Regions from separate parts of the Kurthia sp. Dielmo genome, predicted to be linked through region 1. Evidence: riboswitches for the same ligand, from Rfam matches in the RefSeq annotation. Region 1 holds a riboswitch; each other region holds the start of a gene.
What was found. Region 1 has a riboswitch for thiamine pyrophosphate ahead of KTHG_RS10520 (ABC transporter ATP-binding protein). Riboswitches for the same ligand answer to the same signal wherever they lie in the genome.
Positions count from the first base shown of each region.

Region 1 (8,966 bases):
AAAATCATTTAAAATTATCCTTTCTTAGCGAAAAGTATGAGGAAGTAAAAATCTAATTATTAATTATGAAAGCAAGGTAAGTAATTACTTGCTTTTTTATTTTGAGCGATTTAAAATAGAGTTGTAAGTAAATACTAACTTTTTTTAAAGGGAGCGATTTTTATGTCATATAAAAACGTAACAATAGCAGGTAGCGGTGTTTTAGGTAGTCAAATTGCATTCCAAACAGCTTTCTTCGGTTTTAATGTAACCGTTTATGATATTAATGATGCGGCAATCGAGCATGCAAAACAATTATTTGCAAAACATAAAGAAACATATGCAGCTTATTTCAAGGATGAGGCGCGTGCACAGCAAGCATTTGAAAGCTTAAACTATTCAACTGATTTAGCTGAGGCGGTAAAAGATGCCGACTTAATCGTAGAAGCCGTACCAGAACGTATGGATATTAAAAAAGGTTTCTACGAACAATTAGCGCAAGTAGCACCAGAAAAAACAGTCTTTGCATCAAATTCATCAACAATGCTTCCAAGTCAATTTGCAGAATTTACAGGACGTCCTGAAAAATTCTTAGCACTACACTTTGCAAATGAAATTTGGCATAATAACACGGCTGAAATTATGGGGCACCCAGGAACAGATGCACAATATGCAGAGCAAGTAGTCGAATTTGCACGTGAAATTGGCATGATTCCATTCCATCTTCATAAAGAACAACCAGGCTATATTTTAAATTCATTATTAGTGCCATTTTTAGATGCAGGAATGCAGTTATGGGCAAAAGGCGTAGCAGATCCTGAAACAATTGATAAAAACTGGATGATTGCGACAGGTGCACCACGTGGACCATTTGCTATTTTAGATGTTGTAGGCATGGAAACACCTTATAATTTAAACTTAGCAAAAGCTGCAGCAGGTATTCCAGGTACAAAGGAAATTGCTGAAAAATTAAAAACGGAATACATTGATCAAGGTAAAATGGGTATTAATGCAGGAGAAGGATTTTATAAATATCCAAATCCGTCTTATGCAGCACCAGATTTCTTAAAAAAATAAATGTATACAAAAAAAGCAGGAATCGCCTAATTTGCGGTTCCTGCTTTTTATTCATTAAAATTCATATTTTTCACGACTTGTTGATTTCGCTGGAAGTAATAGAGAAATTAAGCCAAGGAAGATAATAAATCCTACAAACGTAAACATATTAAAGTAAATGCTTGTTGAATAGGCATTAATCATTGAAAAGAAGACTTCATTTTGTTGGCTATTTAATGCATTTTTTAATTGGAATGCATCTCTTATCGTACGGAAAAAAACAACGATTGATAAGACACCATAAAGTACAGTCAAGATGATACGTGTACGCGGACTGAAAATGCGATGAAAGTCACGAAGTAATAATACGGCGACAACCGCAAAATAGACAATGAAAATAAAGCCTAATTGAAAGTAAAAGCCATTGTATAAGCCATCTGCATTCGCTTTATATAAATCAATATCAAAATCTGGTGTTAATACGTTCATACTTGCCCAGACAAAGATGGTCGCCAATCCTGTGAAAAACATGGTGATGTATAAAATTAGTTTCAAAATACGACCCTCCATTCTGCTTTGCTTCTATAGTATAACAAAAACAATTATGTATTTTTAGGCATTTTCAAAAAGAATTTGTGGAATAGAATAACTGAGGTGATAATTATGAATTTAACAAATGGTCATTTATTTTGGCCGACGACAACGGCACCACTTACCGTTCCTAAGATAAAACCAAAAGCACACTATGATGTCATTATTATCGGCGCTGGTATGAGTGGTGCATTATGTGCCTATGAGCTGACGAAACAAGGCTACGACGTCTTATCCATCGATAAACGTCATATAGCAGAAGGTAGCACAAGTGCAAATACAGGATTACTTCAGTATAGCAATGACATTATGCTAGTTGATTTGGCGGAACAAATTGGTGAAGAAGATGCCGTTTTGTTTTATCGATTATGTGAACAAGCCATGCAAGATTTAACGACGCTTGCAACGTCACTTTCTCGTAACACAGATTATATTGAACGCCCTAGTATTTATTACGCTTCAACGGCTGAAGATGTTCCACGTTTGCAAAAAAATTATACATTATTAAAAAAGCATGGTTTTGAGGTAGCCTATTTAGATCGACAGGCGCTCGCTAACGAGATGCCATTTGAAAAAGAAGCCGCTTTAAAAACATATGGCGATGCAGAAGTAAACCCAGTGAAGTTTGTACAGGCATTATTTTCAGATGCCAAGCATGATATCGTCGAAGAATGCGAGGTAACTGCTACTTATTCGGAGGAAACCCAGGTGCGTGTTGAGACGTCTAAAGGAACGTTTCATGCCAAGCACGTCATTCACACGACAGGCTATGAAACGCCAGTTGTTGGAAAACGGATTGGGGCAGCAATTCATCGTTCATATGTCGTTGTGACGGAGCCTATTAATGAGCAGCTATGGCAGGACGAGGCGCTTATTTGGGAAACGGCACACCCGTATTTATATATTCGAACGACGGTTGATAACCGCTTAATTATAGGAGGGCTTGATGAGGATATTGCAGTGCCTCCGACAGATAAAGCCATTCAACAGCATGCTGAAAAGCTTTTAAAAGAGGCAAGGGAATTGTTTCCGTCATATGACTTAAAAGCGGCGTATGCATACGGTGCTACATTTGGTGAATCGTATGATAACTTACCGTTTATTGGCGAACATCCAACGAAAAAACGTCAATATTATTTATTAGGCTATGGTGGTAATGGCACTGTTTATTCGATGATGGGTGCAAAAATGATAACGTCCTTCATTAAAGGAAAAGAGCCTGTCGGTGCTCATATCGTACGATTATCACGTACAAATGGCGTGCGATAAAAATATTGTAGTATATTATAAAAAGTTGTTAAACGACTGTAATATCCTTGTTAATAATGATATATAAATGATATTTCTTGCTTGAAAAGTAGTGTTATTGTTAGAAAAATACCATTTCATTTCGGTATATACTTATTATTGCAACAGAATGTTCTTTGTGTAAAAACGAAATTACAGGTATACTACAAGAGGAAATGGAGTGAAACTTATGCAAAAAATGATGCTTTTAACGGCAGTAACCGTTGCAATGTTAGCAGCTTGTGGCAACACGTCCGATAGTTCTAGCGCTGACAATGAGCAAGCACCAGTGACTCAAACAGCCGAGGAATCTTCAAGTGCGTCTACTACAAAATCGGAGGATGCACAGTCTGAAGCGGATGAGAAGCAAGAAGAGTCCACAACATCCGATAGCAAGGATAGTAGTGCATCAGAGAAAGAAGCTGTAGCGGATACATCTTCAGAAGAGGAAAAGACTACTAAAGAAGAAACGAAAGAAACAGCAACAACGGAAGAAGAGGAAGTCGAAACTGTCAGTGGTGAAACAGCTACAGAAACAGTGAAAGCCGATTTAACAAAACCATTAAGCTTAAACGAAGATGCAACAGATGATTCAATCGTTATTTACGATATGAACGATGAACAATTTATTACAACACGTGTAGATTATTCATATGCTGCAGAAGGTTCTCAAACGAAAAAAATCTTAATGACCTTATATGATCGCTATTATACGACATACTTCAATAATTACGCTGTATCAAAAGATGAGAAAAAAATCATTCTTGATTTTAATGGTCAAGGAATGTTAGAAAATAATTTTGTTTATACAAATGAAAACTATGTAGAAATCATTACCTCATTATTTGCGAATTTCCCTAAGCTTGAAACCATTCAATTTAAAGTAGATGGTCAAGTAACAGAACTTGATAACTTTACGGAAACATCACGCGCTGATTGGAAGAAAATGCTTGAGCAAAATGATTACACATACAATGTTGTAGAAAATTAATAACTTATGGATAAAGTGTGGAGCCGTTACAAAGAGTTTGTGACAGCACCACGCTTTTTTTAATTCATTTTAAATGAACCGCTGCTTTTGTACAGCTTGCTATTTATAATAGTAGTAATAATGTATGAATGGAGAGATAAAGATGTCTACGAAACAAATGTTAATCGGAATGTTTGTTATGGCCATTGTGACCTTTGTAGCCGTTTATTTAACTGCTATTTTTGAAAATGTTTGGATTTGGGGCGTCTGGTTCATGCTGATGGTGTTGTTGGTCGCGTGGACTACCTTTATCAAACCAAAATGGAAAAAATCATCACAATCGTAGAGAATGGAAACGTGAGGATTCTCTTTAATGAAAGCCAAAATCGTTGTGATTTTGGCTTTTTCTTATAGAAGAAAATAAAATAATGAAAAGAATTACGTTATACTTGTGAGAAGGAGTGATTAACATGCGATTACTAATTGCAGAAGATGAAGTATTAATGCAGGAACTATTAACGCTGCATTTAAGCCCAGAGTATGATGTCACAATCGCTAAGGACGGGGCAGAAGCGCTTGAGAAAATTAATTTAGAAACATTTGATGCAATTTTATTAGATATTATGCTGCCGTATGTAGACGGCTTTACGTTATGTGCAGAAGTACGTCGTATGGGGCAGACACCGATTTTAATGCTAACAGCTCGCACAGAGGTAGAGGACCGCGTACGTGGCCTCGAGCTTGGTGCAGATGATTATTTAGTGAAGCCATTTGATTTTGCAGAATTGAAGGCGCGTATTCATGCATTAATCCGCCGTGCGACCATGCAGGAGGAGAAGGATGAATCGATTATCCAATATGGCTCATTTAAAATGGATATTCAGTCCTTCAGTGTACAGGTCGATGGTCAAAAAATTGACTTTACAGTAAAAGAGTTTGAATTGTTGAAGCAGCTTGCTTTAGCACCGAATCAAGTATTTACGCGTGATGATTTGCTGCATTTATTATGGGATGAGGAACATGAGCGAGACGGACGCGCAATTGATTCGCATGTAAAAAATGTACGTTATAAAATGAAAAAAATCGGTGCGCGCACAAAGCTAATTAAAACGGTTTGGGGTCTTGGCTATCAATTTGATATGCCAGAAGATGCGCATGTTTAATCGTGTCGGTTTTAAATGGGGCGCACTTATTATGGCACTCTTCTTTATTATTTTAGTGCCGCTCGCCGTGCTAATTGATCGTATTTTTGCGAATGTTTATACCGATTATGTAGATGCCTCTGTTGAGAAAGCGGCGACACGAGCTGTTATGCAACTTGAAAAAGAGGATAAGCTAGAGCCGGAACGCATTAATTTAATGCTCAGCTTAAGTGACGATGCCATTATCGTATTCGATAAAAACGGCAAAATTTTATCCCGCTCGGCTTATGAGTTTTTTGAGCAAGATACCATTGACTCGCAGTGGCGAAAACCGCTTGAAGCCGGACAAAAATCTTATACAGGAAGCCGTACCGAAAATGCTACTGGCGCGCGCTTTCATTATGTAGGAAAACCTTTACTAAAAGATGGCGAATATAATGGTGGGGTCCTAGTCATGTCAAATGTCACAAGCTGGTATGAAACGATGAGCCAGATTCGTTATTGGACGCTACGCGGTATTTTAATGGCGATTTTATTAGCGCTTGTGTATACGATTTTAGTGTCGTGGAAATTATCGCGTCCACTTGTTGATATGACCGAGGCTACGCGTAAAATTGCCAAAGGGCAGGATACGAAGGTCACGGTTACGAGTAAGGATGAGCTTGGCATTCTCGGTGAGTCCATTAATGATTTAAGTGTGGAGTTAAATAACTACCGAAAAAACCGAAGTGAACTACTGGCGAATATTTCACATGAGCTACGGACGCCCGTATCGTACTTACAAGGCTATGCACAACTTATTGAAAATGGACAGTATCGCTCTGAGGAAGAGTTAAAAAAATATGCGCATATTATTGATCAGGAATCTGTGCGTTTATCTAAATTAATTCAAGATGTTTTTGACCTATCAAAAATGGAAGAAGGCATGATGACATTTTATAAACAAGCAGTTGATATTGAAGAATTACTAGAAGATGCCGCAGACAAAGTTCGTTTAAAGGCACATCAAAAAAATCTAGCCTTAGAGGTTGCGATTCAAGGGCCGCTTCAAGACATAGAAACAGACGGTATGCGCTTTGAGCAAATCATTATTAATTTACTGCAAAACGCGGTTAACTATACGCCGCAGGGAACGATTACACTGCGTGCATTTGAGCAAAAATCTACACTAATTATTGAAATAACTGATACAGGTGTTGGTATTCCAGCAGAGGATATTCCCTTTATTTTTGACCGCTTCCACCGGGTTGAAAAATCACGTGTTCGCGATAAGGGTGGCACAGGCCTTGGCCTAGCGATTGTTAAAGCGTTAACGGAAGCATTAGATGGCGCTATTACAGTCGAAAGTAAGGAAAATATCGGTACTACCTTTAGATTGTCATTTCCCATTCATACTTTTTCCACAAATAGCTAGTATGATAATAATATAAACTCATGTGACTCCACCCCCGGATGCCATGGATAGAAAAACACGCACCTACGTCAGGAATAGGTGCGTGTTTTTTTGTTTAAAATAAATATTTTCTTTTTAAGTTTTTTATCAGAAAGAACAGCTAAAGAAAGTGATAAAAGCTTTTTATTGAAATATAAAATTATACAAACGACTTTTCTAGCACTTAAATCGTTTGAAGGGGTGTAGGGAGAACGTTGTCAATTATTCATTATCGTGCTATACTGCTTTTTAATCACATACAAAAAGATGCTAGGAGTGCTGATGTTGTCAGCCGAGAAATTCACGTAATGAATTAATCCTTGAACCTGATCTAGTTTGTACTAGCGTAGGAAAGCGTTGATTGATTCATATGATCACGTCCCATGCCGGTAATCTAGGCATGGGACGTTTTTTAATTTTTGACCACTAGGGGTGCTATAAAAAGCTGAGATGAGACCCTTATGACTTGTATTAGGTAATGCTGACGCAAGGAAGTGGGTTCTATTTAGCGATGCATGTAGAGCCACTTCCTGCGGGAGATGGCTTTTTTTGTTGTGATAAAGGAGGAGCAAAGAATGGTTGTTAGGATGGAGCATGTGCATTTTTCGTATGGTCAGAAAGTAATTTTAAATGGCTTAAACCTGCACGTAGAAGCGGGTGAATTTGTTAGTATCGTTGGGGCAAGTGGTTGCGGTAAGAGCACCGTATTTCGTTTGTTGCTAGGACTTGAAAATCCACAGCAAGGGAGGATAAAAAAACATGGAAAAATAGGTTATATGCCACAGCACCATCAGCTTATGCCCTGGCGAACAGCACTTGATAATGCGATTTTACCGTTAGAATGTCAAGGCGTGAAAAAGGCGAAAGCACGTAAGCAAGCGCAGCAGCTTTTTATACGCTTTGGATTAGCTGGCTATGAAGATAAGAAGCCATACGAATTATCAGGTGGTATGCAACAACGCGTAAGCTTGATACGAGCTCTTTTAACAGGAGCCGACGTATTATTATTAGATGAACCATTCAGCGCACTGGATGCTCTTACCCGTAATGATTTACAGAAATGGTTAAAGGACATTGTCCACTTAGAACAGAAAACGGTTATTTTTATTACACATGATATTGAGGAGGCATTATTTTTATCAGATCGTATTTTTGTAGCGACAAAAAAACCACTTACCGCATTTGAATGTATGGACTCGACAGTATCAAAAGCGTATATCTATGAAAAAATTGGTGGTGCGATGCGATGAAAAAAATAGTACCGCCTTTCTTGTTAATGGCGCTACTGCTCATTAGTTGGGAAGTAATTGCACGTGTTCTTGCATCGCCGTATATTTTGCCGTCCCCACTTCAAATTCTTAAGAAAATATGGTTACTTCGTGAACCACTGTTAACGATTCATTTGCCGGCGACATTAACGATCATTGGAATCGGGTTGCTGATTTCCCTTGTATTAGGTGTGGTCCTTGCATTAGTAATGGATGCCAGTACGTGGTTCGAGCGGGCTTTTTATCCACTTCTTGTCATCTCACAAACGATTCCAACGACTGCCCTTGCCCCCATTTTTGTGCTGTGGTTTGGTTATAGTATTTGGAGTAAAGTACTTGTGACGGTCTTAATTGCTTTTTTTCCCATTACAATGAATACTTTTGAGGGTTTACGCAGTGTGAAAAAAGGACAGTTTGAGCTTCTACAAACATTTGGAGCAAGTCGTTGGCAACAGTTTTGGAAATTAAAGGTCCCGGCTGCCTTACCATCATTCTTTACAGGTCTTAAAATTGCGGTGCCTTTAACTGTAATCGGAGCGGCAATCGGTGAGTGGCTTGGAGCGCAAGCAGGTCTTGGCTATTTTAGTAAACGTATGATGACACAAATGGATGGTGCAGGTGTATTCGCCCCTATTGTTGTGTTATCGCTAATGGCGGTTATTTTTGCGGCCATTCTTGCGGGTGTGGAGAAAAAATATATGGGTTGGAGGAAAGAATAATGAAAAAAATGTTGCTAGTATATGTATGCTGCATTTGTATGACAGTATTAAGTGCATGTGGAAGCAGTGATAAAAAAACAACGGCTGATGGACTACAAGAGGTAACACTCGTACTGGATTGGTATCCTAATGCAGTTCATAGCTTTATTTATGCTGCGGAGGAAAAAGGCTATTTTAAGGAAGAGGGAATTCATTTAAATATTCAATATCCTCAAAACGTGACGGATCCACTTACCTTGACTGCTGCTGGTAAAGCAACGGTAGGAATTTATTATCAGCAAGATATCGTGCGAGCGCGTGCAAATGAAGGAATTCCGGTAAAGTCAATTGGCCCCATTGTACGCGAGCCGTTAAACCATATTATTGTTCTTGATAAAGAAAAACGATTCAATCACCTAAAGATTTAGAAGGAAAAACAATTGGCTATGCGGGAAGTGACTTAAGTGAAGCGTATGTACAATCGATGGTAAAAGCCGATGGTGGGGACCCAAAGAAAGTGACAATGCAAGATGTGGGGTTTGA
Region 1 covers NZ_HE578958.1:371,783-380,748, forward strand. Annotated here, with positions in the region: gene KTHG_RS10480 (hypothetical protein) at 1-56, shown strand, start outside; gene KTHG_RS10485 (3-hydroxyacyl-CoA dehydrogenase) at 163-1,056, shown strand; gene KTHG_RS10490 (hypothetical protein) at 1,111-1,590, opposite strand; gene KTHG_RS10495 (NAD(P)/FAD-dependent oxidoreductase) at 1,699-2,895, shown strand; gene KTHG_RS10500 (hypothetical protein) at 3,095-3,904, shown strand; gene KTHG_RS10505 (hypothetical protein) at 4,047-4,229, shown strand; gene KTHG_RS10510 (response regulator transcription factor) at 4,354-5,046, shown strand; gene KTHG_RS10515 (sensor histidine kinase) at 5,039-6,439, shown strand; TPP riboswitch at 6,720-6,827, shown strand; TPP riboswitch at 6,876-6,967, shown strand; gene KTHG_RS10520 (ABC transporter ATP-binding protein) at 7,033-7,707, shown strand; gene KTHG_RS10525 (ABC transporter permease) at 7,704-8,444, shown strand; partial or broken gene KTHG_RS10530 (ABC transporter substrate-binding protein) at 8,444-8,966, shown strand, end outside.

Region 2 (8,966 bases), on a different contig from region 1:
TTAATTCTTCGTAGGCACGTTTCCATTCTTTTTTCTTCGCAAAGCCCTCAATACGTTCAACGAGCACACGACCATACCATGTGCGGTCAAAAATACCGATTTGACCTCTTGCAGGTAGTCGATTCCAAAAGCGTTGTAAATGATTGTATTTCAATTCCTCTGGTGTTGGTGCAGCAATCGGATGTACGATATAACCACGTGGGTCAAGACGCTCTGTTAGTCGTTTGATGGCGCCACCTTTACCAGCTGCATCCATTCCTTCAAAGCCTAAAATTAAGCCAATATCATGCTTAAATAAAAACTGTTGAATGTTCAACATTTCATATTGTAGCTTCTTTAATTCCTTTTTATACGAAATTTGGTCACTCAACTTTTTCGATAAATCTAGCTTGTCAATTTTTTGTACCAACTTCATCGCTCCTTTTAGTAAAAGATTACATATATTTTACAGCTATGTAGTGCTAAAGCGCAATATATGCGTATGTTCGAAGAATGTTCACAGAAATGAAAATTGTTGCACGCGATTCATGAGGTATACTAATACGTATATCTTTATTTTTAGGAGGGGTTATCATTGGGCAGATTTTTAATTGTTCTGTTGGCGTTCATCGCTTTATTTATCGCCAGCTTATCTGCTTATGCACTACCACTCAACAATCATACGGCACTTGAACTGGCCTACAGTTATAAAATATTAATGTTTCCAGCTCTATACGTTTATTGGCTATTCCCAGGCGCTTTGTTATTGCTCGCTTATTGGGTTTTTGCGCAATGGCAAAAGCGCCATACAGCTTCTGCACTAACACTCACGCAAGCCATTTTATTTGCGATAAGCTCGATTGTATTTATCGTTTGGATTAATTTATGGCACTATGAGCAATTTATTCTTGCACTTGCGGCACTAGCTGTGATCTCTATCTGCTTATTCATACTGTATTTAACCTACCCGTTAACAGAGAATAAAATGAATGGACGCCTGCCAATTTCAATTGCATTTGCTGCTATAGCATTCCTCACTTTTTTAACTATCGGCTTCCTGTTTATTTCGAATAACCTCATTGATTTTGGCCTTAGTCGTCAGCTATGGGCTGTTGTATTGTTAACGTGTGCAGCCGCACTTGCACTCGCAATCCGCTTCCATCTTTATGACGCCGCCTTTCCCGCTGTATTCATTTGGTTTTTAATTGGCGTAGCCATTGCTAATAATTTCAATGAATTGCTTGTCACAACAGCTGCATTATTTTTAAGCGGCGTCTTGATTGTTGGGATCATTTTCATACGCAAACGTTTGCCATCTAACGCAAATTAAAAAAGACTGTAACAGAAGAAACGCTTCCGCTACAGTCTTTTTTTATTGAAATTAATCGATTTTTGTTGTTAATACAGGACCATTTTTCGTTACGATAACTGTATGTTCTAATTGTGCAACAAATGATTTATCTGGTGTTAAGAATGCCCAGCCATCTGTGCCCTCTACGATGTTTTCAGCAGCTTGAGAGATGAATGGTTCTACAGCGAAAACCATGCCTTCTTTCATCATTGTTGCATCCCATGCATCATAGTAGTTTAAAACGTATTGAGGTTCTTCATGTAATGAATGACCTACACCATGGCCTGTTAAGTTCATGATTACTTTTAAACCTTTATCATGTGCTTCACGTTCTACAGCTTTACCGATTTGGTTCAAGCGCGCACCTGGTTTAATTTTTCCCATTGCGCGGTCAAATGAGCTTTGAGCCACATCGCAAAGGATTTGAAGTTCTGGTTTTTCAACATCGCCTACAACAAATGATACACCTGTATCTGCATAGAAACCGTCTACATGGCCTGATACATCAATGTTAATCATATCGCCTTCTTGTAGTTTACGGTTGTCCGGAATACCATGGGCAACACATTCATTTACACTAATACATGTATAACCTGGGAAGTCATATTCTGCTTTAGGGCCTGATACAGCACCTTTTTCTTCGAATAATTTACCAGCTAATTCATCTAATTCTTTTGTTGTCACACCAGGTTTTGTCGCATTTTTAAGGGCGTCACGAATTTCAGCCATTGCACGGCCTGCTTTCATTAACGCATCAAATTCTTCTTGCGTTTTCACAATCATCGTTCAAGATCTCCTTTATATTGAATCTTCTTCTACTATATCACACTTTTTTCATGACGAAAAAGGAACTGAATTAATTCAGTTCCTTCGTTTCTTTATCGTTTTTTAGGCTCCAATAGTTTCGGTGCCTTTGTCATGAGTAGACTAACAATCGCTGCTGTTAAAATAATGGCTGGCACCATGTACGAACCATTATAGACAATCGTATAAATTAGTGGATTTTGGTCACCCGCATATTCAGAGAAGAATACATAGCCAGCTATTGCATGAGCTACATAGCGAATTAAACCGCCGATAATCGTCCCAATTGTAATGTACAAAGCTTTCTCACTCGCTGTTTGTGCACGTATAACAAGTGGACGTAAAAGCCCTGCAAGTCCTACTACAGTAAACGCAAAGAAGTAATCAATAAAGCCTTGTAGCGGTGTTAAAATAAAGCCGCCAAACATCGCATTCATCGTACCGATTAATAAGCCCGTCACAAGCCCTGCCACTGTGCCCCAGCGAAACGCCATAATGACGATTGGCACCATCACAAGACTAATCGAGCCGCCCTGTGGCCATAAGCTAAATGTCAGCTTATCTAAAATAAGACCGATGGCCGCAAAAATGGCGATTTCGACCATCATTAATAAATTTTTACTGTTCAATCCCTTCAACCTCCAATGTTGATGTACAAATCAAACCAGTGGGATTAGATAGATATGAAAAAAGCGATGCCAGGGAAAGATCCCTGACATCGCATAGCGTCAGCTGTCTATCCACATTCCTTCGCAAGCATTAACTTACAGGTTCTAAGGGTTAGAAGTCGCACTTCACTCTCAGCTATTTTAATAGCTCCCCTTGTGGTTGTTACATCTCGTTTATTGAACAATCCTATTGTACGGAAAAATGCTCAAGCTTTCAACCTTTTTGAAACTTTTCACACGCGCTTCCGTAAATAAGATGAACCGTTTATTCACAATATTGTACAAGCAATTAAAGCACTGTACGTTTAAAGAAATTCAACAACGGTAATACTATACTAACTACTAAAAAGTGAGGTTATGCATAATGAACTTAAAAAAAGTAATTAGCACAGCTGTTAAATTAGCACCTGTCGTTTATCCAATCGTGAAAAAAGTATTAAATAATAAAAAAGCGTCACAATCTACAAATCGCCGTTAAGGACATTTAAAAAGAGACTGGGATAAAACACGTCATGTTTCTTTTTTAGCGTTCACAACGAAAAACCGGAACTGCGCCATAGCGCGGTTCCGGTTTTTCTTATGCTCATAGGAGCGGTTATTTTTAGATGTATGTCAAAGTCTATTTTCTTTTTATTAAAATGCCCAAGCACCTTTACGGAATACAGCTTCTACTGTCCCGTCTGCATGGATGCCATCGATGTCCATTTCCGCACTACCGACCATAAAGTCTTCATGTGTAATTGAAACATTGATGCCTGCTTTATCCATTTCCTCTTCAGATAGCTCGCTACCGCCCTCATAACAAGTTGGATATGCTGCACCAATTGCGATATGATTGGATGCATTTTCATCAAATAATGTGTTGTAATAAAGTAAGCCAGATGCTGAAATTGGTGATTCATGTGGTACAAGTGCGATTTCACCAATGTATTTAGAGCCTTCATCCGCTTTAATCAACTCATTTAATAATTCCTCACCTTGCTGTGCCTCTGCTTTCACAATCACGCCATTTTCAAAAGTTAATTTGAAGTTGTCGATAATATTCCCTTGATAGACAAGTGGTTTTGTTGATGACACATAGCCGTTTACATCGTATTTAGATGGCAATGTAAAGACTTCCTCTGTTGGCATATTTGCCACGAATTCAGTGCCTTGTGGTGTTTTACTAGAGCCAGTTGCCCAAATGTGTTTGTCTGGTAAGCCAACAATTAAATCCGTACCTGGCGCTGTGTAATGTAATTTAGCAAAATGCTTTTCATTCATTAAATCACCGCGCACATGTAAGTTTTTCAAGTGAGCTTGCCAGTTTTCAACGGCGCTACCTTCACCGATACGTACCGTTTTGAAGATTGCTTCCCACATTGCAGGAACTTGTTCTTCTTCAGGTAATTCAGGGAATACTTTCGCTGCCCATTTTTTCGACGGAATCGCAATGATTGACCATGCGATTTTATCATTCATTACAGCATCACGATAGTTTTCTAATGCTTTACCTGACGCTTTTTGGTTTGCTGAAATTTTTTCAACAGGGATGCCAGCCATTAAGTCTGGATCTGCTGCATCAATCCAAAGAAGTGCGCCACCACGTTCAATCAACTCATCACGTTGCTCTGTAATCCAACGAGGGAATTTTTCAAACTCTTCTACTGATGCATTTTCAAATAATTGTCGTGCGACTACATCATCTGAGTAGTTCACGGTTACGCGTGCTGCGCCAGCTTTATATGCTTCTTTCACAACTAAACGAGTAAACTCGATTGTATCCACGGTTGTGTTAATTAAAAGCGTTTGACCTTGCTGAATGTTTGTCCCTACTTTTACAGCAAGCTCAGCAAATTGAGCTAATTTTTCTTCGAATGTCATCATTAATCGACCCCTTAGCGTTTTTTATATGGACGTTTGCTGCCATCATTCTTTTTGTATGAGCCGCTACGAGTACCTTCGTTATCATACTTTTTGAATGAGCGATTTTCTTCGCCGTTCTTTTTATATGAGCGTTTACCTTCATCATTTTTTTTATATGAATTTTCATCATACTTTTTGAATGGGCGTTTGCCTTCGTCCTTACGAGTAGTGTCACCGTCATAACGTTTTTTGTACGGTTTATCGTCATATTTACGTTCTGAACGGTTATCATACTGCTTATTATAGTCTTTCTTTTTAGAATTGTCAGAGTTTCTGCCTTTTTTCGCAGGACCAGCTGAATAAAAACCTTTCCCTTTTACGAGACCGCCTTTATCCCAAATCTTTTCAGTCGGTTTTTCATCTAATGAACGGGTGATTTGTTTATATTGTTTTTCAGAAGGACCTACTAATAATGTTAGCACTTCACCGCTTTTTCCTGCACGACCTGTACGACCTGAACGGTGTGTGTATTGCTCTTGTGAAACCGGTACATCCACATGAATAACATGCGTTAAGCCTTCTACATCTAATCCACGCGCTGCAACATCTGTCGCGATTAGCACGCGTGCCTCCCCTTTACGGAATGCATCAAGTGCTCTTTTGCGCTCTTCTTTTTTCATATCTGCATGAAGTGTCACGATTGGTGCTTGGCGGTAATGTAACTTCGTTTCTTTCATTAATAATTGATCTAAATTATTAACAAAAGCTATCGCACGTAGGCCTTCTTGGTTTGATAGACGGCGCAGCATATCTGTTTTTTCACGTTCTTGCATTTTAATAAATGAATGCGTCACAATACCTTGGTCTGGCATGTCTTCTAAGCTTACTTTGAAGCGTTTTGGCGTTTTCATTAATTGCTCTGCTACTAATTTAATTTCATCGGTAATTGTTGCAGAGACAACAACTACTTGACGGTCATGATTGGCCCCATCAATAAACTGTTTTACGATAACACGTGATTCACGGCCTAATAATTGGTCCCCTTCATCAAGAACGATGTGATGTAGTTCGTGTAATTTTAATTTTTTCGCACGCACTAATTCATTTAAGCGACCTGGTGTCCCAATCGCAATCGTCGGTTTTTTCTTTAATTTTTCAATTTGACGTTGTGTATTTGCGCCACCAATCAATGGGACAACAGTAATATCTGTGCCGGCAATCCATTGACGTGCTACTTCGGTAATTTGCATACAAAGCTCTTGTGACGGAGCAACGATTAATGCTTGTGTATTTTTTTTCGTACCATCCACACGCTCTAAAATCGGTAATAAATACGCTAATGTTTTCCCTGTTCCTGTTGGTGATTCTGCTACTACATCATCCCCATTTAACATTGCCGGAATCATTTGATCCTGAATCGGCGTCGCCACATTAAACTTCCACTTTGATTGTAAATCTTCATTTAATAAATTAATTACTGACATACTTTGTCTCCTTCTATGTTCGTACTTTCTACATATCTTTCTATTATACAAAAGAATAAGGTTTTGATATACTGCTTTCTCTTTTAAGCATTTCAACAAAAAAGCAGGAAGCGCGATTGTTTCACACTTCCTGCTTTTTATTAAACCGTTATATTATGCATGAACGGGCTTCATCGTATACTGCTGATACGCTTGAATTAATTCTTGTAATGTAGCTTGATATAATTGTTTACCATTAATTTTAAAAATACCTAAATCTAATAAATGATCGACTAAGTGATTTTTATTACATTCTTGATCTTGTAATGTTTTTTTCATTATAATTTCCCCTTAAAACAGTTAATGTTCCTGTTATTTTTATTCCCATTTTCCAAATAAATTAACCACAAAACGCCTGTTTTATTTAAAATCTTTTATCGCACTCGTCAGAAAATAGGACGATTACCTATTGTTTAAGTTCCATGCCCAACTCTATTTTAGAATGCTTTTATTGGAAAAACAATACAAAAGATGGGCATGCTATCCATGCTCATCTTTTATAGTTACGCATTTATCTATAATATTTTTAGTTATCTCTCAAATGGCTTTTTACGCGATACAATTTCATTACGTAAAATATTTAAGTTCTCAATAACTTCAGTAGAATTTTGTTCTACTTCTTTTAAATAGCTCTCTGCTTTTAATTTATCGCCACTATAATAAGCGCGCACCGCAAGCTTCGCCACCTCATGCACACGTGTAAATGGTTTCTCAAGCGCCTTAAATGCCGCATGATCACCTAAGATGTCTCGTCCTTGACCGTAATACCAATCGCCAAGACGTGTTTCACGCGTTGATTGAATTTCAGATTCCTTCATTGTCTCAAAACCAAGCAACAAGTTATAAATACGCCATCTCCATAATAAATGATCTGTAATCGCAAGCTCAATAATATCTTCCTGGCTAATAATAAAGTTTTTCGAAATCGTATCAACACGATATGTGTCAATCATCTTACTTAGCTTATAAATGGCATCCCCTGTTTGATTGACAATTTCTTTACTTTCTTCGGTGCTACGCGCAATATCGCGATTGCTTGCTGTAATCGTCTGTGCCGCCTGTGCTTGTTGCTGTGTTGTCGATGCAATCGTTTCAAAGCTTGAACCTTGCTGCTGCAGCGTTGTATTTAATTCAACAAGTGCTTTTGTAATGCTCGATGTATCATTTACTGTTTCATGTAAATCATGAGCCGATTTTTTCGTTAAATCATTAATATTTGTCGTAATTAATAATAAATGATTAATATCGCCTTGAATTTGCTGAATGGATTGCTTTGTATTGTCAGCAAGCTTACGCACCTCTTCTGCTACAACCGCAAAGCCTTTCCCTGCTTCACCTGCACGTGCCGCTTCAATCGAGGCATTCAATGCTAATAAATTTGTTTGCTCCGCAATACCCTGAATAAAGCGCATTAATTCATTAACGGATTCTACGCGTTCTACTAGCTCCCCAACATGCTCTTGCACCTTCACCTGCTCTCGGTCCGTCGTCTGTAGCGAAGACGTAATGTTTTCAAGCGTTGAAATATCAGCGTTTAATTTTTGCAGTGATGTTTGCGTATCTTTTGCGACATCAACAACGGACATGGATACTTCATCAATCGATGACTCGAGCTGGTCCATCGAAGCATTTGCCGCAAGTACTGCTTGCTGCTGCGTATCTTGGAACTGGATTAGGTTTTTAATTTGGTCAAGCTGCGTATTATATTTAATAATATTTCCTAAACCATTTACAATCGAACCTGCTTGAATTTCAATATATGTCTCAACAATGATTTGTTGGTCAATCGTCACTAAGCTATCGTACGCAAGTAAAACATCTAGCATCTTTTTACGATTTCGGCTATATTTATCCGTAATTAATGGAATAATTAGTTGATTCATTAATGTGTACGCTGAAATCATCCAGTTCGGTAATACTCCAATGCGCGCATGTGTATACGCAATTTTTCGACGCTTGAAAACATAGTCTAATGTTAAATCTTCCTCGAAGAGACTACGGAAATGTGCATCGAACACTTTTTTCAAATGATCGACAGTAGAATGCTCTTCAATCACTTTTCTAAAATCATCAATCGACATTAAATGAACATAAAATTGATCTAATAGTTCAACATTTTTCTCTAGATACAACTCCAGCAACTCATTGACATATTCACGACGCACTTTATTAAATCCTAAAAAATCGAGTTTTCCCTGAAAACGTTCACTCACAATAATGTCTGATTCTGACACTTTATTGAAATACTCATACTGCTCACTTGGACTTTTTGATTTAAATAACATACTTTTTCCTCCCGCATACCAAATTATATTTCCTTAAAAACATGCTATCTCGTCCCTTTTTCAAAAGACAATTCTTTACTGCAAATATACAAATAACGGTCACAAAATGATACTTTTTATATAAAATATTATATAATGGATGAGACAAAAAAACTATAATAATCGAGGTGCTCTTATGAAATTTATTACACGTTTTAATTTATTAATTAGTATTCTATTGTTATTTATCACAATATTTAACATTAATATGCCTATTACTAGCGCAAAAGAACAGAAAAATACGCTCACTTTCAGTAATGGTACAAAAGTATCAACGCTCTTTTTTCCATATCGAGATAAAGTAAACCAAAAAATCGGGACAGAACGCTCCCTTCAAGGAATGACAATTGATGCAAAGGGTAATTATTATTTAATGTATGCATTAGGTGATAAAACGACCTATGGCTATATTTATAAGTACAATAAGAAATTTAAGCTCGTAAAGATTAGTAAAAAATTACGCGTAGGTCAT
Region 2 covers NZ_HE578965.1:38,334-47,299, reverse strand. Annotated here, with positions in the region: gene KTHG_RS19475 (polyphosphate kinase 2 family protein) at 1-415, opposite strand, end outside; gene KTHG_RS19470 (tryptophan-rich sensory protein) at 575-1,309, shown strand; gene map (type I methionyl aminopeptidase) at 1,361-2,113, opposite strand; gene thiT (energy-coupled thiamine transporter ThiT) at 2,209-2,763, opposite strand; TPP riboswitch at 2,863-2,967, opposite strand; gene KTHG_RS21990 (hypothetical protein) at 3,167-3,280, shown strand; gene KTHG_RS19455 (aminopeptidase) at 3,436-4,665, opposite strand; partial or broken gene KTHG_RS19450 (DEAD/DEAH box helicase) at 5,019-6,131, opposite strand; gene KTHG_RS19445 (Fur-regulated basic protein FbpA) at 6,285-6,449, opposite strand; gene KTHG_RS19440 (methyl-accepting chemotaxis protein) at 6,701-8,455, opposite strand; gene KTHG_RS19435 (YncE family protein) at 8,631-8,966, shown strand, end outside.
Region 2: it holds a riboswitch for thiamine pyrophosphate, as region 1 does, so the genes downstream of both, thiT (energy-coupled thiamine transporter ThiT) here and KTHG_RS10520 (ABC transporter ATP-binding protein) in region 1, are expected to answer to the same signal.

Region 3 (8,966 bases), on a different contig from region 1:
CTCCTCTTGTTGCAACGTGAACGTTTGAGGTGTCGTCACCTTATAGACGTAACAACGCGCCCATTCGCGGTCTGAAATCGCTGGTGTTAGCACGATATTTTGTAATGTGCCAATGGACTGTAGCTCAGAAAACTTCACGTCAATCCCTAATTCCTCCGCCACTTCACGAATGCCATCTTCTGGCGTTTCCGTTGCGAGTAAATGCCCCGCTGCTGTAATATCATAGCGCAGTGCATAATCTTTTTTATTGGCGCTTCGCAGCTGCAAATAAACGAAGCGCTCGCCTTCCCTCTCTTCAATCAACCAACAATGAAACGTTTCATGCCATAAACCAGACGCATGAATATGGTCGCGTGTGGCGATACCTACTCGCTGATCGTGCTCATTAAAAACTGCTAACTCCTCGATGATGCTCATCTCCTATTTATCCGCAAAGGCGAATGTTACTTTATTATTTTCTAACATTAGTTTCGCGCTAAATGGATTGCCTTTTTTCGATTTAAAGCCTTTTAATTTAGCTGTTTCACCGTTCGTTACTAAATCGGTTAATTGCTTCGGTGAAATTTTCTTCTGTGCGATAATTTTAGATACCGTAAATTTGCAACCGCCCTTATAGTTCGTACAGCCGTAAAAGGATTTATGCTCAATAAGTTGCCCTTCCTTACATGCTGGACAGGTAACGATTGGCTTCGTCGATGACACCGGTGTCGCTGCTGCCTTCGCTTCCGATAAATCCGTTTTCGCGACCATAGCTGGTGTCGTGTCGATTAAATGACGTAAAAACTTCTCGACACTCGCAAAAAAGGCCTCCTGTGTCCCCGTTCCTTTCCCAATTTTCCGCAAATACGTTTCCCACTTAGCGGTCATCGTTGGACTCGCAAGGAGTGAGCCGGTAATGACCTGGCATAATACGCGACCCTTTGGCGTTAATGACACAATGTTTTTCGTCACTTGAATATACTCATGGCGTTTTATCGTTTCAATAATGCCCGCACGCGTCGCCTCGGTCCCAATGCCCTCTACCTCTTTTAAAATATCGCTCTCTGTCTCATCATCGACAAGCTTCCCGCATGTTTTCATCATTTGAATGAGCTGGCCCTCGGTAAATGGTTTCGGTGGCTTCGTTTCACCCTCATGGACATGAATAAGTGCGGCAACTTCCTCGCCCTGCTCGACAATCGGTAGCTTCGGCGGCTCCTTATCATCTTTCTTCTGCGGCCATAGCTCCTGAAAGCCGCGGTCTTTTTCGACTTTGCCGACCGAATAAAAGACAATACCCTGTACATTTGTTTCAATCGTCGTTTCCTCATACATATAATCTCGGTGGAACATCGCCAATGTCGTGCGCATAATTTCAACATATAATCGTTTTTCAGGGTCACTTAATTTCGCGAGCTTCGCTACAGTCGGTACCGTTTTCGTCGGAATGATGGCATAGTGCTCCTCTACTTTTGAGGCATCGACATAGCGCTTCGACGGCGCAAGACTAGCGGGTTCAAAATTCGCCTTCATAATGTCCTGAAAGGCAGGTAATGCTTCTTTTAAATACGCAAACTCTGCTGGTGTAATGAACTGGCAATCCGAACGTGGATACGATACGAGCTTTTTCTCATACAATTTCTGTACTGTTTCAAGCACCATTTTCGGGCTAAATTTCCATAGACGATTGGCCTTTTGTTGAAGCGTTGACAATGAATGCAGCTTTGGTGGTAGATTGCGCTTCATCTTTTTCGTCACTTTTTGAATCGTACCCGGTAATGGCGTATTCTCCGCAATGCCGGCCTGCGTTAAAATCGCTAGTGCTTCTTCATACGTCTCCTTTTTCACCTTCGCCTTGCCACTATATTCCCCTTGTGCCGCATTGAATTTTCCCATTAGCTCATAAAATTTCTTCGGCTTAAAGTTTTCAATTTCACATTGACGCTCATAAATCATAAAGACCGTTGGCGATTGCACGCGTCCAATCGACATGACCTCATTTAGCCCCTGCTGCTTTAACAGCACCGTATAGAGACGACTCGCATTCATGCCAACAAGCCAGTCGCTAATTTGGCGTGTTTCGGCCTCTTTAAACATCCGTAAATCCTTCGCATTGTCTTGAAGCTGACGAAAGCCCGCACGAATTTCGTCGGCCTCTAGTGAATTAATCCATAAACGCTGAATCGGCTTATTGCGCACGCCGGCCTGACGCAAAATCGAATAAAAAATATTCGAGCCTTCGCGGTCCACGTCACAGGCATTAATTAAGACGTCTGCTGCTTTGAGCAATTTTTTCACTTCCTGGAATTGCTCCCACTTGCCTTTTGCTACTTTAAATTCATATTTTGAAGGAATCATCGGCAGCACATCTAACTTCCAGCGCTTCCAAGCACTATCATACTCAGCCGGTGCCTTTAGCTCCACTAAATGACCGATGCCCCATGTAATGACAGCCCCTGATGGAAAGACCTCGTTTGGCGCAAGCTCAATAAAATGTTTTGTTTTTTTCGCGACAGGAAAGGCTTCTGCATACGCCTTTGCCTGCGATGGTTTTTCAGCTAATATGACAATGCTCATGCCTGCACCTCCTGTGTTTCGAGTTGTAGTAGGTTATGCTGTAGTAATTCGTCGGTTAAGCGACTAAGTGGAAGGCCTACAACCGTTAAGTAATCGCCGTCAATTTTTTCGACAAAAAAGACGCCATCCGTTTGAATGCCGTAGCCACCTGCCTTATCAAATGGATCTCCTGTTGCGACATATGCCTCAATAAAAGCATCCGAAACCATACGGAATGTCACTGATGTCGTTTCGACAAAACTATAGGTATTCTGTGCGGTGACAATCGCAACTGCCGTTAGGACCTCATGTGTTTTACCGCGTAGTTTTTGCAAATGCTGTACCGCTTCATTTGTCGTTTTTGGTTTATGTAAAAGCTGGTCACGATAGACAACAATCGTATCCGAGCCAATGACAACGGCATCTGGATGTTTAGCCGCGACGGCCTGTGCCTTTAATAACGCGACGTCTTGCACATATTGCGACGCTGTCTGAAATGCCACGCTTGTCTCCTCAACATCGGCTGATTCCACGTCAAATGGTATATGGAGCTGTGCAAATAACTCACGACGGCGCGGTGACTGTGATGCTAAAATAAATGATGCTGTCGTTTGAAAATTCATAAAATCCCTCGCATTCTATCTAGTAATTTCATTTTAACATTCACTACTGCTTTACAAAAGGCAGAGCAATCAAGTATGTTTATCTATACACTACATAACAAAGGGGTACTTTTTATGAATAAAGAACAGTTAATGAACGAGGCGCGCGGCGTCTTAAAAAACTCGTATAGCCCATACTCAAATTTTCCGGTAGGAGCTGCGTTACTTTTAACAGATGGCTCGGTCATTACGGGCGTCAATGTTGAAAATGTGTCTTTTGGTGCCACAAACTGTGCAGAGCGTACGGCGATTTTCACGGCGCTAACACAGGGTTATAAAAAAGGCGATTTTGTAGCGATTGCCGTTGCCGGTGACACGGATGATTTCTTACCACCATGTAGCATTTGTCGCCAAGTCATGGCTGAATTTTTCACACCGAATATGCCGGTTTATTTAACAAATCGCGCGGGGGATATTAAAGAGCTTGCGTTAAAAGAATTATTACCGTTTGCGTTTACGGAATTAGACATGTAAGCAAAAAGGAGCCGCAATACTGCGCCTCCTTTTTTCATGCTATTTTTTTCTCTTTGCATACCATTTTAAAAGTAAATACCAACCACCGACAAAAATAACGAGGCCGACAATCGTTGGACCAAACACGACACGCCCAACGACGAGATAGCTAACAATTAGCATGACAACGAGCCACGCTAATGCAAAAAATAATACAAATTGCCATGGAATCTTCATATTACGAACGTTCCCCTTCCAATAGTGCATACACCGCATGGTCGACAAAATGGTCATACAGCCATTCCGACTCACGCGCGATACCCTCCTGTGTAAAGCCAAGGCGCTCGGGAATGGCACGACTTGCACGATTTTCGACGGCTGCACGAATTTCAACACGATGAAGCTTTACGGCATCAAATAAATAGTCGACAAGTCTTGCGACACTGCGCGTCATAAGACCATGCCCTTGAAAGTCTTCCGCAAGCCAGTAGCCAATCGATGTCGAACGATTTTCACGATCGAGCGCATGTGTGCCAACGGTCCCTGCAAACTGTCCCTTATATAAAATCGCCATATTTAAAATGCCTGATACCGCAAATTGCTTTTCGGTGAAGGCGATAAATTGACGCGTATCTAAAATCGTTTTCGTGCCATCTACCCACGGAAGCCATTCGCGTAAGTAGCTACGGTGTCCATCTACTGCCGCAAACATCGCCTCTGCATGCGCATCACTTAATTGTTGTAACGTCATGTGCGCATCTAATTGCCATTCCATTCTAAATGCCCCCTTTAACTATGCGCTTATTATAGCATGTCGCGGTCCCTCGTAACGCTTAAGAGACAACTTGCGATTAGCAACACCCCTGCAATGACATAAAATTGACCAGTAAGTGACAAAGGTAATAACGCCAGCCCCGATGAGCCAACGACCGTACCGAGCGAGAAGAACGCATAAAAATACCCATACGCACGCCCTCTTGTTTGTTCGGTCGTTCCTTCAATAAGCATGCGATTCATTGCGGGGAATAATAGCGCAAAGCCAATACCATACAGGGCAAGTATCGCATAAAGCAGCGCTTGCGACGTTGTGATACTAATAAAAAACTGACTGATTCCAATAAAGGCAATCCCTAACACCATGAGCCATTTAGCAGACCATTTATCAAATACATAACGTGTTGGCAGTACAAATAATAAGACCGCTACAATGCCAAACATACTCATTAGTGTGCCACTTAACCGCGATTCATAGCCTAATAATTCGATACGAATTGGTAATAAATACGCCAGCGCCCCTTGTGACATCATCAGCAAAAAGGCGGCCATAAAGGCACGTATGGCGCGTGCATTCCAGCTAAAGCTTTGTTGCGTCGTCTGCGATTTCTTTTTCACCGTTAGCTGTAAAAATATTAATGCCACAACGACAACGGCACCAATTATTGCGACCGTTATCAGCACAAATGGTACGGAGGTACGCGTTGCCACAATGCCGCTATAAGCAGGACCTAAAATCGCCGCGATGCCGACAAAGGCGCCGGTTAATGCCGACTGACTGCCCTGTGTTTGCTGGGCTGTTTGATTGGCGACAAGCGTAAAGGCGGCCGGTGTAATAAGCCCTGCCACAAAGCCATGACAGGCACGTAGTACGAGCAAGGTGGTCGGTGAATCAATAACCATATATGCACATAATGATAGCACCGTAAGCATCAGTCCAATTATTGCAATACGCTTCGCTCCCACACGATCAGTTAAAATACCCGACGCCATATTCCCAAACATATTCGTAAAAGAATACATCCCAACGACAAGTCCGGCTATCATCGTCGAAGCGCCTAATGATAGTGCAAAGGTACTCATGACGGGAAGCTGTGCGAATAAATCGAGAAACGTAAAGAAAATCGCACCATACAATAACCAAATTTGTTTAAATGGTTGCGGTCGATAACGTGCTTCAGCCCGCTTTATGTATCGATCGAATAAAAAGTTCCCAAATGGGATAAAGGCGACAAGGACCGCTACAATGGAATAAACAATGGGCCATTGCATACGTAACTGCGCCCACGCAATCGACGCGAGATACAACATAAAAATGGCGCCATGCAAACTGCCCATAATCGTTACCGCTAGTGGCAAATCCCACACATATTTTAGTGGCATCGCGACACCTAATAAAATTAATAGCGATAGGCCGTCTAAAATGCCCATCGTTCGTAAAAATCGCACAGCTTTTGAGTGCACAGTATTCCCTTCTTCCATTAGTCATTACTAAAAAGTATACCGCATCCTTATCGCTATTGGCTTCTATTGTGCCTGTATTTGGCAATAAAAAAAGCCGACGTCGTTCATACGTCGGCTTTTACACTACTGAATCGCTAAATAGCGTGTTGGGACAGCTTTTAGTATCGCGAGCGCTAGCATGGCGCCTGTCACCGTCGACAATAAAAAGGACGGCATGAAAAATAACGCAGATACCGCGGGTGCATGCATAAAGAACATACTATAAGGTACCGCAACAAGGGATGCGATGATGCCCGTGCCAATTATTTCCCCACTGATTGCGGCTATGCGTCTTTTCGTTATCCTATAGAGCATACCTGCAAGCACTGCCCCTATAACGCTTCCTGGAATGGCTAATAAAGTCCCCGTCCCCATCATCAGTCGAATAAGTGATGCCAATATAGCCTGTATAATTGCCGGAATCGGCCCTAGTGTTACCGTGCAAATAATGGTCATCATATGCTGAATGGGCGCCACTTTTGCCACACCAATCGGGATACTCACAACACTTGAGCCGATAACACAAATCGCGATATACATCGCTAATAACGTCATTTTTTTCATATAAAAAGCCCCTCTCTTTCTGATGCGATTGCCAAAAGAAAAAGAGCCAGGCCCTTATTATCTTTGTAAGTTGCTTCCCTCCGCTAGTATGAACTAGATCAGGTTTCAAGGATTAAGCGGCTGTAGCGCTCTCTCAGTCAGTCACACTGACACTCCTAGCAATCGTCCCCGCTACTGTATCATAAAATTAGTCAAATGGATAGTCTAAGTCGTATAATTTTCGGTATCTTGCGTCATCTGCTAACAACTGTTCATGTGAACCTTTTACACGTACTCGACCATTTTCAAGCATATAAATGGTATCCATATGAGCCATTGCTGCTAAATGATGCGTAATCCATACGACTGTTTTATTGCTAAGAACCTCAAATATCGTATGAATCAATTCCTGCTCAGTTACGGGGTCTAAACCAACAGTTGGCTCATCTAATAATACAATGGGCGTTTGCTGTAATAAAATACGAGCAAGCGCGATACGCTGACGTTCCCCACCAGAAAAGCGTGTGCCAAGTTCTTCGACACGCGTGTCATAGCCATGTGGTAATGTCTCAATCATCTCATGCAACTGAACTTTTTTCGCCGCCTCAATAACCTCCGCATCACTTGCCGAAACATTTCCAAGTCGAATATTATTCATAATCGTCGTATCAAATAAATACGGCTTTTGTTCTAAGACCGCGATAAGCTGTGATGTGTCATGACGTAGCGTATGCATATGCACGCCGTTAATCGTTACCGTACCAGCAGTCGGCTTATACGCCCCCAGTAATAACTTACCAAGCGTACTTTTACCGGTACCTGTTTTCCCTAAAATCGCGACTTTTTGACGTGGGTGCCATGTCATTGATACATCCCGGAGTACGGTCCTATTATCATATTGAAAAGCGACATTTGATATATCAACAGTATAAGGCCCAGTAGGTAATGTAGTGCATGGCTGTGCGTCTTCGCTTCGTCCCTCGACTTCCATAAGACGTGCAAATGACGTGTCATAACTTGGGAAATGGCTAATTGCATCGCTAATTGGCATAAACGCTTCAAGTAGCGGTAACGCAACAAGTACAAAGGCCGCAATCCACATTGGATGAAAAACAGCAGTTTGCGCCATGTCGCTTCCAAACATAACTAATAGAATCACTGACGCAGCAGCGACTACTTGAAAAACAATCGAACGTCGACGACTCGATGCTTCAATTTTTGCTTCTAGTCGGTCATAACGCGCAGCAATTTGTTGTTTCCCGGCAATCATTTGATCTGCACGACCACTTAATTTCCAGTCTGTTGCACCCATTACAGCATCTGTTAAGTCATTATAAAGTTCCGCCCGCACTATTTTCATATCAAGCATATGTTGTCGATTGCGTTTTAATGCTACATATGGCAATACAAATACAAGGATGCCAAATAGCAAAGCTAACAACAAAGCATATGGAATGCTAAATACACCCAATGCGATAATCGCGATGCCATACAATATAAGTGCAAATAGCGCTGGGAAAATTGTTTTTAAATAAAAGTTTTGCAAATGCTCTAAGTCATCGGCCAGTAACCCTAATAAATCGCCGATTGCGTAACGTTCTTTTAAAACGAGCGCCTGCGTCTCTAATCGTTGAAATAATCGCACGCGCATTTTTGATAACACGGCTAATACAAAGGAATGGCTTGCAAGCTGTTGTAAATAATTAAGTACGGGACGTGAAATCCCAAATGCACGTACTAAGACAATTGGCACGTAGACAAGCAAGATATTTTCAGGTCGTAATGACGACTTTGAAATTAAATATCCCGATGTAAACAAGAGTGCACATGCAGCAATGAGTGCACCCACGCCGAAAAGAATCGTCAATATAAGCAGGCCTTTATGCGCTTTTACATAAGGCTTAATCCAATCGTTCATGACATTTTCCTCCTTGTGCGGCAATAAGTGCAGCATAGTGACCTTGTTGTTTCATAAGTTGTTCATGGGTGCCAACTTCGACAATTTCACCATCATCAATGACAATAATCCGGTCCATATTGTGCATCCAATGCAAGCGATGCGTTGCAAAAAAGACAAGACGCTCGTCAAATAACGGTAATATGCGCTCCTTTAATTCCGCTTCCGTTTCGATATCTAGATGCGCGGTCGGTTCATCGAATAATAATATGCGGCGGTCTTCCAGAAAAGCACGTGCTAGCGCAATTCGTTGTTCTTGTCCTCCACTCAATATTCTTCCAGATTCCCCAATCCATTCATCTAAACCATGGGGCAATGCCTCAATTACTTCACGTAATCCCGCACGATCACAAGCCGCTATAATCGCCTCCTCACTCGCATGTGGTGTATAAAAGGCAATGTTATTGCGTAATGTATCGTGAAAAATATAAGGGTGTTGTGGAATATAATACAATTGGCGTTGCCAATCTGCATTGTATAACGATGGTAATACTTGACCATTAACCGTAATACGGCCGCCTGTCGTATTTAAAAACCCT
Region 3 covers NZ_HE578957.1:259,614-268,579, forward strand. Annotated here, with positions in the region: gene KTHG_RS06195 (NUDIX hydrolase) at 1-417, opposite strand, end outside; gene KTHG_RS06200 (type IA DNA topoisomerase) at 421-2,556, opposite strand; gene KTHG_RS06205 (Maf family protein) at 2,553-3,158, opposite strand; gene cdd (cytidine deaminase) at 3,234-3,671, shown strand; gene KTHG_RS21105 (hypothetical protein) at 3,711-3,887, opposite strand; gene KTHG_RS06215 (GNAT family N-acetyltransferase) at 3,889-4,425, opposite strand; gene KTHG_RS06220 (MFS transporter) at 4,455-5,888, opposite strand; gene thiW (energy coupling factor transporter S component ThiW) at 6,012-6,491, opposite strand; TPP riboswitch at 6,550-6,658, opposite strand; gene cydC (thiol reductant ABC exporter subunit CydC) at 6,679-8,388, opposite strand; gene cydD (thiol reductant ABC exporter subunit CydD) at 8,372-8,966, opposite strand, start outside.
Region 3: it holds a riboswitch for thiamine pyrophosphate, as region 1 does, so the genes downstream of both, thiW (energy coupling factor transporter S component ThiW) here and KTHG_RS10520 (ABC transporter ATP-binding protein) in region 1, are expected to answer to the same signal.

Region 4 (4,712 bases), on a different contig from region 1:
CCTGTGTCATATTCGAAACCGTTTGCGGTGAGTAGTGATGCCCGTACATTCGTTCAATGAGGTGGGCAATCTCCGTCATCGTAATGCCTTTTTGAAACAAGTGAATGACCGTATTTTCAAGCGTATCGTTCGAGCGTTTATAGGGCGCAATCGTCTGTTGACGAAAATCGCCATTGCGATCACGTGGGATTGCCAGCTTTAAGTCGCCATACTCCGTGTGCAGCGTGCGCTCGTACACACCATTTCGTGAGTTACCCGAGTTAAAGCCGATGATACGGTCGTATTTTTCATAGTACAAAAACGCCGTTAACGCCTGCGCTAACAGCGTATTGACCGCTTTTTCAAGATGACTGCGAAAAACTTCGCTGATATTGCCATTTTGCGCTAGCGTTTGAATGATTTCTGTCGTAAACTTATCCATAGGAAGACCCTCTTTTTAGAATTGGTTGTAGTAACTTTATTCTACCAAGAATTGGCTCTTCTTTTTTTATGGTTTTTTTCATTTACACAAAATATTTTACGCTCTCAAAAAAATATCTATAGAAATGTTCTTTTATTTAAGTAATTGAAGATAAAGAAACCTTGCCCCTTTTAAAGAGATAGGTATTAGGGCAAGGTTTCTTTTAGCATTTTTTAGCTTTCCACTGCTAATAGTATAAAACATTTACTTTATTACACTTGATACATGTTTCATAATATTGATTTCCTTTAAAATGATGATCACAATTTTGTTAAATCTCTTTTAAGCGTTTTTCCAAAAAAGCAAGGTGAGTTTTTAATTGATTGATCTCCTCTTCAATTATTTGGAACTTCAACGTAAACCTCCTAACTACAAGAATTATTGATATAATTTACCACCAGATTCCTTAAACTCTTCAGCTTTTTCCTTCATTCCTTTTTCTATTGCTTCTTTTGTATCAAGCTTGTTTTCTTTCGCGTAATTACGAATATCTTGAGAGATCCTCATGCTACAAAATTTCGGTCCACACATTGAGCAGAAATGTGCTGTTTTTGCACCTTCTGCAGGTAACGTCTCATCATGATATTCTAAAGCGCGTTCAGGATCCAATGATAAATTAAACTGATCTCTCCAACGGAATTCGAAACGAGCTTTTGATAAGGCATCATCTCTTTTGTGTGCGCCTGGATGCCCTTTGGCTAAATCAGCAGCATGTGCAGCTATTTTATAAGTTATAACACCTTCACGAACATCATCTCGGTTTGGTAAACCTAAATGTTCTTTTGGTGTAACATAACATAGCATAGCCGTACCATACCAACCAATCATGGCTGCACCAATCGCAGATGTAATATGATCATACCCAGGAGCTATGTCAGTTGTAAGTGGCCCTAGAGTATAGAAAGGCGCTTCCTTACAAACCTCAAGTTGTTTGTCCATGTTTTCTTTAATAAGGTGCATAGGTACGTGACCTGGACCTTCAACCATTACCTGTACATCATGCTCCCAAGCAATTTTTGTTAGTTCTCCAAGAGTTTCTAATTCTGCAAATTGTGCTTCATCATTAGCATCAGCAATTGAACCAGGACGTAGACCATCTCCTAAAGAGAATGAAACATCATAAGTTTTCATAATCTCACAGATTTCTTCAAAATGAGTATATAAAAAGCTTTCTTTGTGGTGGTGAAGACACCATTGTGCCATAATAGATCCACCCCGGGATACAATACCTGTTAAACGTTTTGCTGTTAACGGAACATATCGCAAAAGAACACCAGCATGAATGGTGAAGTAATCCACGCCTTGCTCGGCTTGCTCAATCAAAGTATCACGGTAAACCTCCCATGTGAGTTCTTCGGCAACACCATTTACTTTTTCAAGTGCTTGGTAGATAGGAACGGTTCCTACAGGAACAGCAGAATTGCGAATTATCCATTCCCTTGTTGTATGAATGTTTTTACCTGTTGATAGGTCCATAATATTATCAGCACCCCAACGTGTGGCCCATGTCATTTTTTCGACCTCTTCTTCGATGGAGGATGAAACAGCAGAATTCCCAATATTTGCGTTGATTTTAACATGGAAATTACGTCCTATGATCATAGGCTCTGCCTCTGGATGATTGATATTAGAAGGGATAATTGCTCGACCTCTTGCAACTTCTTCACGCACAAATTCAGGTTTCATATTTTCCCTTAATGCGATAAATTCCATCTCAGGAGTGATGATGCCCTTCCTTGCATAATGAAGCTGTGTGACATTTCCACCTTTTTTTGCACGTAAGGGTTTACGCTTTAAACCCGGGAACATATTATGATTAGCACGAGGGTCATTCTCATCCTTATATCCATTGTCTTCAGCCTTAACTTCTCTTCCTTCATGTTCCTCAACATCTCCTCGTTCATGAATCCATGTGCTTCGAAGAGGAGGAAGACCTTTTGTAATATCAACTGAATAATTAGTATCCGTATAAGGTCCGCTTGTATCATAGACACGAACTGGTGGATTTTCTTCTTCACCAAAGGCGCCCGTTGTAGGACTTAGTTCAATTTCACGCATTGGTACCTTGATATCGGGTCTTGAGCCTTCAACATAAACTTTTTTACTACCTGAAAAACTAGACATGATGGAAATGCTTTTTTCGTTTAATGAAGTTGTTGACATAGAGTAAATCTCTCCCCTTTTTAAAATTAAAGGACGAGATCTAGAACAATAAAAGAGGAATTAAAGAAATGAATTAAATAAAAAAGCCGAATCCAAAAAGGATGGACCGGCTTTGTATGTAGAAGTTTATTCAATACATGATTACATGATTATTTTTTCTAACTTCCCCACGCTAGTATGATCTAGATCAGGTCCAAAGGGTCAAGAAACTTTAACGTGTTTCTCTCTCAGCCCAACTTATTGGACTCCCCTAGTTATTTCTATTCAATTTGGTTTTAGTATACATGAGTTTTAAGTAAAATAAAAGGAGCAATAAAAAAATATAAAAAACCATTTAATTAAAAGACGGACAGCAACAGGTTTTATTGTTAATATATGAATAAACAATAACATTTTAATTTTTAACGAGAGAGGGAAAATATGTTTACTAAGGAAGAAAAAGAAGCAATATATAAAGTTATTTATCATAGAAGAGACATCCGAAGTTTTTTGTCAACTCCTATCCCAGAAAATACAATACATAAAATACTAAATGCTGCTCATCATGCACCCTCAGTAGGGTTTATGCAACCATGGAATTTTATTTTAGTTTCTTCAAATGAAATTAAAGAAAAGTTAGCATGGGCAGCGGATAAGGAAAGAAGAGCATTGGCTATTCATTATGAAGGAGAAAAAGAAACGAAATTCCTTAGTTTAAAAGTTGAAGGTCTAAAAGAATCTCCTTTAACTATATGTGTAACTTGTGATCCAACAAGAGGAGGTTCGCATATTAGGACGAAATTCAATTCCTGAAACGGATGCTTTATCAACTGCTTGTGCCATTCAAAATATGTGGTTAGTAGCTAGTGCTGAAGGGCTTGCAATGGGCTGGGTAAGTTTTTATAAAAAGAATGATATTAGAGACATTTTAGAAATACCACCACATATTGAGCCTATTGCTCTTATTTCTATTGGTTACACGGATGATTATCCAGAAAAACCCATTCTAGAATTAGCTGATTGGGAAAAAAGGCGTTCTTTAGACAACCTTATTTTCCAAAATAAATGGGGGGAAAATTAAAAAATCTTATTAAAGTGCTCTTTAGTTTAACAAACGAAATAAAAAAACGATTCCGCACAACGTTTAGGAACCGTTTTTTTATGTTGTAATTTGCTTATCGTTGTAAATCCGCATTTTCCTGACGCTACCCCTATTACTAGTTTTAGTTTTATTTCTCTTTACATAACAAAATTACCATATTATAGTTAATAAGGTTTAAAATCACTTATAGAGAGTAGGTTTTTATGATGAAAAAGTGGACAAGTGCACTAATTGCATCTAGTTTAGTATTTTCGACAATCGGAGCAACAACAGTAGCGAATGATGCAAACGCAAAAGAAAGTACTAAAGTTGAAACAGCTGCAGCGGCTAAAAAAACGTTGCTATGGGGATTAAAAGGTGGAGAAACACGAGCACAAATTGAAAAAATGGCAAAGAAAAAGGGATGGAAAGATACCCAGGATACTGGTTACAATAGTGTAGCTTACTACATCCCAGGGAAATTCTATAATCAATCTAAGACTGTGATTCACTTTTACTTTAACAACAATAAGAAAAGAACTTTAACTAATATAAATTATTATTTTAATGTTATGGATGAAAAAAAAGATAATCCGAAAAAGCGTTATACAACAATGTATAAAAAAATGAATACTGATTTAGGAAAAAAAGGTAAGCAAATGACTTACAATGATGAAGAGATTAATTTCATTGAACGCTACGCAACTTGGAAAATCAAGAAAACCAACATCACGTTTTCTGCTCAAAAATATAAAAGTATTATAAGTATAGACTTTTAAAAAACAATAGTTCACCTTCTCCCGTAGTTTTATACTACGGGTTTTTGCGGTTCCCATTTCAGCCACGGAGCATAGAAAATTATACTTTCAGTGGACCGTTGCCGCGAGCATGATACAAAGTTATTTGCAGCCAATTATTAAAAAATGCAATCACGAGTGACAAAGCGAAACACCTGCAAGACGCTTTAGTCGGTGCTGGATTCAAAATTCGCGGTGTGAAGACTGCTGTTTATTATGTGTTGTTCGATAG
Region 4 covers NZ_HE578959.1:173,484-178,195, reverse strand. Annotated here, with positions in the region: partial or broken gene KTHG_RS12085 (transposase) at 1-421, opposite strand, end outside; gene thiC (phosphomethylpyrimidine synthase ThiC) at 839-2,623, opposite strand; TPP riboswitch at 2,771-2,885, opposite strand; partial or broken gene bluB (5,6-dimethylbenzimidazole synthase) at 3,044-3,683, shown strand; gene KTHG_RS12065 (hypothetical protein) at 3,908-4,462, shown strand.
Region 4: it holds a riboswitch for thiamine pyrophosphate, as region 1 does, so the genes downstream of both, thiC (phosphomethylpyrimidine synthase ThiC) here and KTHG_RS10520 (ABC transporter ATP-binding protein) in region 1, are expected to answer to the same signal.